Regions from separate parts of the Blautia sp. MSJ-36 genome, predicted to be linked through region 3. Evidence: riboswitches for the same ligand, from Rfam matches in the RefSeq annotation. Region 3 holds a riboswitch; each other region holds the start of a gene.

Region 1 (3,177 bases), on a different contig from region 3:
GGGAATTGACAAGATCCTGAAAAAAGTCGGTGAAGAATGTACAGAGATCGTTATTGCCGCCAAAAATCCGGATAAAGAAGAGATCAAGTATGAGATCTCAGATTTTCTCTATCACATGATGGTACTGATGGTGGAAAAAGGTGTCAGCTGGGAAGAGATCACCAGAGAACTGGCAAAAAGATAGAATTAAAAAAAGACATATACAATTTTGGTTAGGCATGGTATACTTATCGGAACAAAGTGCGGAAATATAAGAAAAAGGGAAAGGGAAACAGCCAATGATCAAAATTGATGACTGGGTGATCGAAAAAGGAGAAAAAGCACAAGGTAAGATTGAGATCACAGGATGCGGCATGGCGATGCCGGCGACTGTGATCTGCGGGGTGGAAGACGGACCGACGATCCTGATCACAGCAGGAGTACACAGCGCCGAGTATGTAGGAATACAGGCGGCGATGGAACTTGCGAAAGAATTTCAGCCGGAGGAACTGAAGGGAAATGTGATCATCATTCCGCTGGTCAATGTCAGTGGATTTGAACATCGTACCATGAGTATGGTCTATGAAGATGGTAAGAATCTGAACCGTGTTTTCCCGGGAGATCCTGAGGGGACAGCTGCAGACCGCATTGCCTATACCATGGTGACGAAACTTTTTTCCATAACGGATTATTATATTGATCTGCACAGCGGAGACGGATATGAGCAGCTTCATCCATATGTTTATTATGTAGGGGTTGTAGATGAAGAGACGGCAGAGAAGTCCTTACATATGGCAAGACATATCGGTGTCAAATATGTGGTCCGCTCTACAACTGCTACAGGTGGTGCCTATAATTATGCCTCTTCTCTTGGAATTCCAAGTATTCTCATCGAGAGGGGCGGACACAGTTACTGGACCTGGGAGGAAGTGGAACAGGACAAAAGAGACGTCCGTCATCTTGTGTTTCATCTTCAGGGGAAGAAATGTCACGGACTGAAACATTACCGTCAGATGCTTCTGGAAAATGTGGTATATGAATATGCACCATATACCGGATGCTGGTATCCATCCAAAAAGCCTGGAGAGTACTTCTTTAAAGGAGAAGACCTGGGTGAACTGAGAGATTACTACGGAAACCTGCTTTATACATCCATTGCAACAGAAAATGGAGTTGTACTTTATCAGACAGCCAGCCTGAATATTATTGAGGACGGACCGATGATCGCCTATGCAGCGATCACAGAGACGCTGACCTGATATTCGCAGAGCTTTTCCACCAAAAATTGTTTTATTCAATTCCTATAGAAGCGATAAGAAAACCGGATTTTACCGTTTGTTGTTCTATTTGTAAAAATAAACGCGTAAAATCCGTATTTTTTTGACAAATCGGATAAACTCAGTTGTTAAATACCTAACGGGGTATATGTACAATTCAAACAGCTTTGACAAAATTGATAAATATTCTAAAAATACAACATTTTTCTATGGACAACAGCAATAGATTTATCATACAATAAATCCGTAATTTAACAGCATTTGCTGATTTTTACATCAGCCGTTGCAAGTTCCGAGAGGATTAATAGGGAAACCGGTGTAAATCCGGTACGATCCCGTCACTGTAATGGGGAATCCTCAGATAAAATACCACTGGCCGGGTGCGTGAGAAATAGGGCCGGGAAGGTGTCTGAGGGTGAGGAGCCTGAGTCAGGAGACCTGCTTGTAATTGTTTTAAGATGATTCTTACGGAAGATAGGAAGCATGTTTTTTTGTGTGTGCCCGTATTTCGTCACGGGCTTTTTTCGTGCGTATTTCTGAAATTCCATGCATTTTCTGCATATAAAGAATCCCATTATAGTTATTATTATCTTATATAAGTTGAAACGGCTATGCTAAAAATCACATCAAATGAGGAAAGGAGTAAAACGTGACAAAGAAACAAGTAGGAAAAAGATTTCTCCAGATCATAATTGTATTGTTTGGAATCAGCTTTTTCACATTTGGACTGACCTACCTGTCACCTGGTGATCCTGCGGAGATCATGTTGACAGAGTGTGGTAATCTTCCAACACCGGAACTTCTGGAACAGACAAGACATGATCTCGGCCTTGACCAGCCATTTCTTGTACAGTATGGTTCCTGGCTGAAAGGTGTTGTAACAGGAGATATGGGACAGTCCTATTCTTTCAAAATGCCGGTAACGGATAAACTGGTATCCTGTTTCTGGCCGACGCTGAGGATGTCGTTGCTGGCACTTCTGATGATGGTCATTATTTCCATACCGCTTGGAATACTGGCCGCTGTATATCAGAACAAATTCCCGGATTATTTTGTAAGAGGAATTACCTTTGTGGGAGTATCTGTTCCAAGCTTCTGGCTGGGCCTGATCCTTCTCAGCATCTTTGGTGTTCAGCTTCGCTGGATCAATGTTGCCGGAGGCAGTACAGATTTTAAATCCATGATCCTTCCGGCGCTGACACTTGCACTTGCCATGTCTGCAAAGTATACCAGACAGGTAAGAAGTGCAGTACTGGAGGAGCTTCACCAGGATTATGTCACAGGTGCAAGAATGCGTGGGATCAAGGAAAGCGTCATTCTCTGGAAACACGTTCTTCCTAATGTAATGCTTCCGCTGGTAACACTGCTGGGACTTTCCCTTGGAAGTCTTCTGGGAGGTACTGCAGTTGTAGAGATCATTTACAACTGGCCTGGAATGGGAAATATGGCAGTAAAGGCAATTTCCTGTCGTGACTATCCTCTTGTACAGGGCTATGTACTCTGGATCGCGATCCTGTACATGTGCATCAACCTGCTTGTGGATCTATCCTACACTTATCTCGATCCAAGACTTAAGGAGGATAGATAATTGAAAAAAGTATTACGAATATTCAAAGAAAACAAACAATTCACTCTTTTCTTTATTCTAGGTCTTGTGGTGATCGGTGTTGCGATCTTTGCACCGCAGCTTTCCCCATATGATCCGTTGGATGCAGTTATGACCGAATCACTGCAGGAGCCGAGCTCCGCCCATCCATTTGGAACAGACAAACTTGGGCGAGATCTTCTTTCCCGTGTTATTTTCGGAACAAGAACGTCTCTGATCATGACCTTATGTCTGGTTGCGGTGATTTTTGTGATCGGTACATTTTTAGGAGTTATTGCCGGATATTTTGGCGGTATTGTAGATGCGGTGATCATG
Region 2 (3,177 bases), on a different contig from region 3:
TTGTTGCCAGTGCGATCACAGATGGCAGGATATTTCTCAATACATGCCTGAATATGATCCTTGCGTGGCCGCAGCCGCCGGCCTTCAGTGCGGTCATATAATTTTTATTTTTTTCCTGAAGTGTCAATGCACGGGCAAGCCTTGCATATTCTGCCCAGGATACGACCGATAAGGACAGGATCAGATGAGCACCGCTGGCTCCCATGGTTCCTGCAATGGCAAGTGCCACAATAAAGACCGGCATAGCCATAAATACATCAATGATCCTCATGATTGTGGAATCGATTTTTCCACCTACATATCCGGCAAACAGCCCGATCGGCACCCCGACACATACGGTGATCAGAAGCACCGTAAAGCTGTAGCTCAGTGAATACCGGCTGCCCCAGAGAAGTCTTGATAAAATACATCTTCCCAGCTGATCAGTACCTAAAGGATATGCCGCCGACGGATTCTTTAATTTTATCGAAACATCCACAAGCAGTGGATCATGCGGCGCCAGTACAGGTGCAAAAATAGCTGCCAATGCAAAAATTATGACCACCATCAATCCTATTTTTGTTTTCGGTGACCGGAATACCTGTTTCCAGTACAGATTCTGGATCATGCTTTTTTCTGTTTTCTGCTTTCTTCTGCTTCCCATTCTATGATCTCTCCTTTACTTTAACTGGATTCGCCGGTCAATCGCAGAATAGGCGATATCCACAAGAAAATTTAATACTACAATGCCAACAGCCAGAATAAAGATAAAACATTGCAGCACCGGAGTGTCTTTTGAGATCACGGATTTCAATGCCAGATTTCCGATTCCCTGAATTGAAAAAATACTTTCTATCACAGCTGAGCCACAGAAAAAACCGATCACAATTGATACCAGACGTGTAAGCACAGGAATCAGGATATTTTTCAGACCATGACGCAAAATTACATTTACAGATGACAATCCCTTAGCTCTGCTGGCACGTATGTAATCCTGCTTCAGCACCTGTATCATATTAGTACGGATCAATCTCGTCATAATTCCAAAGAAACTGATATCCATGGCAAATGCCGCAAGAATCGGGATGCCTCCGGCATCTCCTCCGATCACGGAAATCACTTTTAGCTTTACTCCAAATATATAGAGCAGCATCAGACCGATCCAGAAAGACGGCATAGATACACTGAGGGACGACAAAATGCGAATGACTTTATCCAGAACTCTGTTTTCATAAATTGCCGACAAAATCCCAAGAGGGACTGATACGATCATCAACAATAAAAACGAAGTAACTGCCAGTTTAAATGTCTGTGGAAAATATTTTTTTAATTCATCAAAAGCCGGTTTTCTGGTAGAATATGATTTTCCAAAATCGCCATGAAGTGCCTGATCCAGCCATTTCCCGTATTGTACCAGCACCGGCTGATCCAGTCCTTCCTCATGCCGTACTTCTTCTACCTGTTCCGGTGACGGATGCTCGTATTTTTTCTCCGCCAGAACTCTGGCAGCATCACCTGCCGATATAAAACTCAGCATAAAAATAATAAATGTAACCGCCAGAACTACCGGAATCATAAATATAAAACGCTTTGCAATTACTTTTCCCATTTTCATTTCTCCTCATTTTTCATCTGTTTATTCGGTTAAAATAAAAAAAGCTGATATGATCCAGCATCATATCAGCACAAAAAACAAACCTCTACCTCAGGCAGAGCTTATTCCTTCTGTATCCCATCCGAATCAGAATTCTTCTGTCAAAAAGGCAAGTCTCCTGACTCCAGTTCTTCCTACTTACCATCTTCCCGGATCTCTCCAGTGATATTTTGGTTTTCGTCCCTGTCACAGTAGCGGTGGCTGTTCTGGCATTTCACCAGATTCCTTATTAAGTACTTTGTACACCCTTCTGACTATTCAATTTTCATAGTTGCAATGAATAAGTATCATAATATCATACTTTTCTTTTTATATAAATAGTTTTTTGTCAAATATAAAATATCTGAACATTTCATAGTGAAACCCGAATATTTTCTGCCTGTATTATTATAGATCCCTTAAGTAAATAACATTATGTATGAACGGTGACTTCTTTATATTTCCGTATAATGATCATATAACTTACGAATAATAAAACAGCTGCACTGCTCCATGCACAGATCTCTGCATAGTATATTCCATCTTCACCGATCAGTTTTGGCAGCAGCAGCGCAACACTGACACGCATTATAAATTCTGCAATGCCGCTGGCAAGCGGAATCAAAGTATTACCCAGGCCCTGGATAGCGGAACGATACACATACAGCAGATACAGCACCCACAAAAAGACAGCCATAATAAACAAATACTTATATGCTATATCCAATACCTGTCGGGTCTGATCCGGTTCACCGGATACAAACAGGGACAGTACATTACGTCCAAACAGTACCATCATGCCGGAAATGAAAGCCGAAGTGAGCACTGCCATATAAGTGCCGCTGCGCACGCCTTTTCGAATCCTCTGGTATTTTTTTGCACCAAGATTCTGGCCCACATAGGTTGTAATAGCATATCCATATGAAACGGCAGCCATCTCCAAAACCCCATACAGCTTGTTCGATGCCGTAAATCCCGCCACAAACAGAAAACCAAATCCATTGATCACATACTGTACCACAAGTCCTCCCACGGAGATGATCACATTCTGTATCGCAAGAGGAACCGCCAGTTCCAAAAGCCGCAAACTCATAGAGGGCTGCCTGTAAAAGTCCTTCTTTTCCAGGCGGATATCCGGGATTTTACGTAATACGATCAAACAGTACAAGGCTGAAAATCCCTGTGCGATAACGGTTGCCACTGCTGCTCCGGCTATACCCCAGCCAAAAACCGCCACAAATAACAGATCCAGTCCCACATTGATCACTGCTGCCACTGTCATTGCGATCAACGGAGATCTGCTGTTTCCAAGTGCCCGAAGGATCGCTGCAAATATATTATAAGCAGCTATGATCGGGATTCCCGCAAAGATCAGCCGCAAATATAGCATTGTCAGATCAATGACATTATCCGGCGTATGTAAAAATAAAAGAACACGATAAACTGTACCTTCACTTACTGCGAGTACGACCACAGACAGTAATGCTGTCATGATATAGCTTTTCGCCACTGCACATTTCAGATTTTTCTTTTCCCTTGCTCCATAATACTGAGATACAAGAATA
Region 3 (3,177 bases):
GGAATGAAGCAGGAATATGAGGCAGAATCCCAGAACCTTCAGGCACAGCTGGATGAGAAGCGTGCAACATCCGCAGATTATGACAATGAAATTGCTTATGCACAGCAGCAGGCTACAGACTATGCGAACCTTCTTGCAGAGCAGACTGCAGAGCTTCAGAGATTAGAGGCTGAGCGTATCGCCGCAGAAGAGGAAGCAAGACGTCAGGCGGAGGCTGAGGCAGCAGCAAGAGCACAGGCAGAAGCAGAAGAGGAAGCAAGACGCCAGGCAGAAGCGGAAGCAGCGCAGCAGGATGAAGCAGATGAGAGTGAAGACGTTCAGTATGACGAGGACGGTGACGTAATCGAGAATACGGACGAAGATACTGCAGAGGACGATACAGAGTATGTAGATGATACATATGATGAGAATGGTGACGTTCAGTATGATGAGGACGGAAATGTAATTTCCGATGACCAGTCCGGATATACAGACACTACAGAAGATAATACAGACGCAAACTATGATGACAGCAGCGATGCTTCTGAGGATACCTCTTCTGACAGCGGAAGTTCTTCTTCCTACAGTGGTTCCGGTTCTTCTGTTGTAGATTATGCCACACAGTTTGTTGGAAATCCGTATGTATGGGGCGGAACAAGCCTTACCAACGGTGCAGACTGCTCCGGTTTTGTACAGAGTGTATATGCTAACTTTGGTGTAAGCCTTCCGAGAACTTCCTATGAGCAGCAGAACGCAGGTACTGAGGTATCTTATGCAGATGCTCAGCCAGGAGATCTGATCTGTTACGGTGGACATGTGGCTATTTATATGGGCAATGGACAGATTGTACATGCATCCAATTCCCAGGATGGTATTAAGATCAGTAACGATGCGACATACAGAACGATTGTTTCTGTAAGACGTCTTGTATAATCACGAACCATATAAAATTCATTAAGATGAAGATATTGAACAGCCTGGCGGTATATTCCGTCAGGCTGTTTCTTATAAGGAAACAGTGTATTTATATCAGAAAAATCTGAAATGGTATTGACATATAATTAACAGGGTGTTATTATAATGCCAGTATAATTCCATATTGAACATAGCAAGTGCTGAGGGCATCTGACAGTCGTTGATTATCAGAAGCCAGCAGAAAAGGGAATCAGGTGTGAAACCTGAGCGATCCGGTCACTGTAACGGAGGAGCGAATCTCACAGTCCATTGTACTTAGGTATGAGAAGGAGAGACAAGCCATGATCCCGGAGCCAGGAAACCTGCTTGTTATGGCGAGGTTAAACTTCCGTGTAAAGTGTAACAACCATTTCAGGGACTCCGCACCCCTGGGACGTTGTCTACTTTTTTACGAGAGTAGGCATTTTTTTATGGAATGCGCCTGTTCATATGAATTATACATGATTAAATGGCAGGCGATACTACTCCGGATACATTCGTTCCCTCCGCGCACTCATGAACGGATTATATTTCTACCCCGGGGTGGCATCGCTACCTCTTTTTTTATGGGAAAATTAAGAGGATATATGATCCGGGAGGAGATAAGAATCATGGAGAAACCATATTGGGAAGGAAAAGAGTATTCCTATTTCAGTCACAAAAAATGCGAGTATTTTCCATGCCATAAAGGAGCAGATCCGGAGAATTTTAACTGCCTGTTCTGTTATTGTCCGTTGTATGCACTGGGAGATAAATGCGGCGGTAATTTTCACTTCACAGAAAGTGGGATCAAGGACTGTACGGCGTGTAAACTTCCTCACAGAAGAGAAAATTATGGATATATCACAGGGAAGTACCAGGAACTTGCGGATATGATAAGAAAACAGAGAGAAAATTCTCAGACAGATGAGAAGTGATAATAGAGAATAGAATATAACCCGAAATAATAAGCCAGCTCTGACACATGGTGACATGTGAGAGCTGGCTTTTTACTTTATCGGGTCATCTGGTCTGCAGGAATACTTTCAACCTTGGAAGCTGGTTGTTCAGGATCAGCTGTTCCGGGAACATGGCCTGATGAACAAACTCAGCGGCATAGGTAAAATCGCCGATGTGTTCCGGGCCGTGGCTGTCGCTGGAGAGAAGCAGTGGCAGATCGTATTTTCGGCAGCAGCGAAGGATTTCGAAACAGTTTTCTCTTGTGTCACCACGATAGCCATAAGGCGCAAGAGAAGCTTCGTTGATCTCAAAGATCGTTCCGGTTTCTTTGGCGGTTCGGGCAAGAACTTCATAATTCACCGGATAGTGTGTGTTGTCACTGTGTCCGAGAATTTTGACACAAGGATTTTTCATAACATTGATAAAGGCTTCGGTGTTTTCGTCCCTGGTGCCGGGGTGGTAGTTCCAGGAATGCATGCTGGCAATGGCGTAATCAAGTTTACATAATAATTCCTGATCCAGATCTACACTTCCGTTCCGATCCAGAATATTCAGTTCAATCCCATAGAGCAGGTCTACGCCGAAATGTTTTTTCGGAGAATAGGTAAGACTTCGGAAGTAGGAGGAAGTTCCGGCTGCCAGAGTTCCGGGACCGTGATCGGTGATTCCGAGAAGACGGAGGCCTTTTTCTGCGGCTGCACGTGCCATGTTGGTGATGGTACATTCCGTGCCGTGACCGCTGGCGATGGAATGGGTATGCATATCAGAAAGATACATAAAAATACACCTCTTTTGCTGTTTGGGAACATGTGACGGAGCGGAATACAAATGTCCGCTGTACATATTTTTTGTGAAAAATAAAGGAATTCCCATATAAATTCAAGTATGACAGAGCAGAAAAACAAAGTCAATAGAGAAAAACATAAAAACACGAAAAACAAATAAAACCAACGGGGCTTGCCCTATAAAAACCACAAAAACAGCAAGAAACACATGTTGGATTTCGTTGACATCAAAGAGGGGGTAAGGTATAATAAAATTACATGAGCACATAGCCGGAAAGAAGCGGTTCTGGAAGCGGGAAGGCGGACAGATCACCAGAAACAACCGGTTATGAGAAAGGAGAATCATGGAGAAATTTCATATAGCAGATATCCCGAAAACAGACAGGATCACACATCTTGTGGATAATCTTTATGCAAAGATGCCGGTGATCGAATCTGCCAGAGCCAAGCTGGTCACAGAGTCCTATAAGCAGACCGAAGACGAGCCGATCATCACCCGCAGAGCCAAGGCATTTGCCCA
Region 4 (3,177 bases), 130 kb from region 3:
GGAAGCATTACACCCACTCTGATCCAGCTTGCTCCGGCAAGACTTCCCATGCTCCACTTCATAACTTCTGTTGCCGCATTTTTGTCATTGGTAATATAAATGACAAAATTGGAAAAAGCAGAACAGACTGCGCTGACCGCCATTCCCGCAAGGATCAGTTTTGCGGAAGTTGCCTTTCCACCCATGTTTGCAATGGCGATCACCGCAAAAGAAGTGATCATCGCGCCAATGAAAGCTGTGATTCCCACAGAGTTTCCGCCAAGAAAGCTTCCGATTCCAAGCATGATGGCCAGTGTGGCACCCAGAGATGCACCAGATGAGATACCCAGCACATACGGGTCTGCCAGCGGGTTCTGCACGATAGCCTGCATCACCACGCCGCACACGGAAAGAGCCATTCCAACTGCCAGAGCCAGAAGGACTCTAGGCAGCCGGATCAGCCACACAACATCATGAACTGCGCCTTCCGCATAGGCGGACAGACTTTTTATATGAAACAATTTATAAGCGATAACGCCGTATACATCCTTCAGTGACAGATCCGCATTTCCAAAAGTGATGGCTGCAAGTATGGAAAAAATAAGGAATCCTGCAAGTCAGATGAGAACTGCCACATACATGGATGTTCTGAGCACCTTATCTTTTTTTCTCTGTGAAGCTGTTTCTTTCACTGCATTTTCTCCGATCAGTCAAGATTTACGTCCGGATATAATCCCTTTGCAAAAGTTTCGATTCCGTCCTGGGTACGTGTTGCACTTGCATACATCTCACTGAGCATGATCGGGTAAACACGTCCGTTCTTTACTGCGTCAAGGCTCTTCAGGGACTCATCATCCTGGATCACTGCAAGCTGGCTGTTCTTAACAGTTTCCGGATCATCTCCTGCATATGGCATGTAAACCACAAAGATCACGTCAGGGTTGGCTGCGATGATATCCTCTTTTCCAACGGTGGAAGCATCCGGGTTTGCAAGAGTTGCGCCTAACTGTGTTACCATATCTCCGCCAAGGCTCTTTACGCCATAGTTTGTGATGTCATCTCCAAGAGGCTCCAATACCATTACGCTTGGTTTGTCTTTTACATCTGCAGTTGCAGTAAGAGTTTTGTCGATCACTGCTTTTGCATCATCAACGATAGCCTGTGCTTTGTCCTGTACATCGAAGATCTTTCCGATATTTAAGATATCTGTGAATTCATTTTCCAGTGTTCTGGCGCCGTCCGGACGAGTATTGGTGTTGTAGTAGGTGTTGCAGCCTTTGTCGATCCAGTCTGTTACATTTCCCAGATTCTCATCAGAGAAAAGAGAGCTCCAGGATAAGATCATGTCCGGCTCCAGCATTGTTACAGTTTCAAGGGATGGGGTAAATTCGTCAAGATAATTTGTTTTTGAGAATGCTTCTTTGAGATCTTCCGGAACTTCATTATCAAGACCTGCGGTAGCTACCAGGTGGTCTTCCAGACCAAGTGCGAGCATAGTCTCAATGCTTCCCTGATATACAGCAAGGACTTTTTCCGGTGCTTTTTCATAAGTGGTTTCGATTTCGTTTCCATCGTAATCATAGGTTGTGATGGTCAGAGGATATTCTGTCTTGGTTGCCTCTGCGGAAGAATCTTCGGTGTCTGCAGACTCTGTACTGTCTTCTGCTGCCGGCTGGTTGTCTTCCTTGATGGTCTCGGAGTCTGCTCTCTCTGCGGCATAAACAGCCGGAGCTGCTGATACGGTCATTGCCGCTGCCATTACCATTGCCATGATTCTTGTGGATACATACTTGTTTTTCATTTCATTTCCTCTCTTTTCGCCTGTTTTATCTCCTGTTGCCTATGGGTAACCGAAAAGATGGGGCTTCATAAAATCTGCACGGAACACTTTGTACGGAAGCTCCCACTTACATACTGTCAAGCAGGTTTCCTGACTTACAGACTCAGAAAAAACTCCGCAAAATAAAAACTGATACACCATTCATCTTTTAGCCGATCATGAATGATGTATCAGAATTTTCTCCAGAATCTCTCTGACATCGGGATTTCGCCTTCTCACATGAGTTTCTGCAATGGCATGTGAAATCCCTTCTTCTGTATACAGTGGCCGCAACCGCTCAGGCTTTTTACCCGATTCCCTCTCACAGTATCCGGCAGCATATGTGCCGGTGATACTGTTCACTTCACAGCAATTCAATTACGCTGATACTGATTCTAACATACCGGTTTTCCAATTACAACCTTGAGGCCGGATTTTTACAGTTTTTTGCAGAAATAGTCTGCCCGGAGAGATCCCTCTCAGATCTTTTTCAGCTTGGCAAAACCGGCGAACATTTTTTTCACGCCGACTTTGTCAAAGTCTACCGTCACTTCGTAGTCTCTGCCGCCGTCTGCGATATTTTTTACGATACCGACTCCGAATTTCACATGACGGACCGTGTCTCCCTCACCATAGTCCAGGCTGTCCGCCTTCTTCACTGTGAAATCTTTTTTCTGCAGGGTGCTCTTTGCCTGGAAATTCATTTTCATCTGGGCATAGGCGCTTTTCGGAGATACGATATCATCTACTCTGGGCTTTTTCTCCTGAATGGTATGTCCAAGATCTACCAGCTCCCGTGGAACCTCCCTTACAAAACGTGACACACGGTTATACTGAGTCTCCCCACGGATCATCCGCTGTTTTGCACAGGTTAAGGTCAGTTCCTTCATGGCACGGGTGATCCCCACATAACAGAGCCTTCGCTCCTCCTCGATATCCGACGGATCACCGGACCAGATGGAAGCATATCCCGGAAAAACACCGTCCTCCATTCCCACGATAAATACATTTGGGAACTCCAGTCCCTTGGCACTGTGAAGAGTCATCAGCAGCACATAATCCTGATCCGGATCAACAGAATCGATATCTGCCACCAGTGCGATCTCCTCCAGAAATGCAGAAAGTGTTGCCGGCTGTCCGGCCTCCTCCATGGCTTCCTGGAAGGATTCTGTCTTGGAGATCAGCTCATCGATATTTTCGATCCTCGCCTGGGCCTCCTCCGTTTTCTCTGCCTCCAGTTCCTTCACATAACCGGTAAGCTCAATGACCTCTTCCAGGGTTTCACGGACTGTATAGGCCTCTGCCTTACTTTTCAGTCCCTGGATAAAGGATACAAAATCATTGATCTTTCCTGCTGCCCGACCAATAGACGGTACTTC

Evidence for each region. Region 3 has a riboswitch for cobalamin ahead of KQI39_RS04540 (cysteine-rich small domain-containing protein). Riboswitches for the same ligand answer to the same signal wherever they lie in the genome.
Region 1: it holds a riboswitch for cobalamin, as region 3 does, so the genes downstream of both, nikB (nickel ABC transporter permease) here and KQI39_RS04540 (cysteine-rich small domain-containing protein) in region 3, are expected to answer to the same signal.
Region 2: it holds a riboswitch for cobalamin, as region 3 does, so the genes downstream of both, KQI39_RS14085 (ABC transporter permease) here and KQI39_RS04540 (cysteine-rich small domain-containing protein) in region 3, are expected to answer to the same signal.
Region 4: it holds a riboswitch for cobalamin, as region 3 does, so the genes downstream of both, KQI39_RS05160 (ABC transporter substrate-binding protein) here and KQI39_RS04540 (cysteine-rich small domain-containing protein) in region 3, are expected to answer to the same signal.

Annotation. Positions count from the first base shown of each region.
Region 1 is NZ_JAHLPQ010000001.1:308,246-311,422, forward strand. Features, by position in the region: gene hisIE (bifunctional phosphoribosyl-AMP cyclohydrolase/phosphoribosyl-ATP diphosphatase HisIE) at 1-184, shown strand, start outside; gene KQI39_RS01435 (M14 family metallopeptidase) at 279-1,238, shown strand; cobalamin riboswitch at 1,527-1,716, shown strand; gene nikB (nickel ABC transporter permease) at 1,906-2,844, shown strand; gene nikC (nickel transporter permease) at 2,845-3,177, shown strand, end outside.
Region 2 is NZ_JAHLPQ010000026.1:26,424-29,600, reverse strand. Features, by position in the region: gene nikC (nickel transporter permease) at 1-643, opposite strand, end outside; gene KQI39_RS14085 (ABC transporter permease) at 659-1,588, opposite strand; cobalamin riboswitch at 1,725-1,898, opposite strand; gene KQI39_RS14080 (MATE family efflux transporter) at 2,046-3,177, opposite strand, start outside.
Region 3 is NZ_JAHLPQ010000004.1:47,122-50,298, reverse strand. Features, by position in the region: gene KQI39_RS04545 (C40 family peptidase) at 1-912, shown strand, start outside; cobalamin riboswitch at 1,078-1,278, shown strand; gene KQI39_RS04540 (cysteine-rich small domain-containing protein) at 1,545-1,850, shown strand; gene KQI39_RS04535 (phosphatase) at 1,936-2,649, opposite strand; gene KQI39_RS04530 (glycyl radical protein) at 3,002-3,177, shown strand, end outside.
Region 4 is NZ_JAHLPQ010000004.1:181,340-184,516, forward strand. Features, by position in the region: gene KQI39_RS05155 (FecCD family ABC transporter permease) at 1-581, opposite strand, end outside; gene KQI39_RS05160 (ABC transporter substrate-binding protein) at 686-1,780, opposite strand; cobalamin riboswitch at 1,887-2,176, opposite strand; gene pcrA (DNA helicase PcrA) at 2,278-3,177, opposite strand, start outside.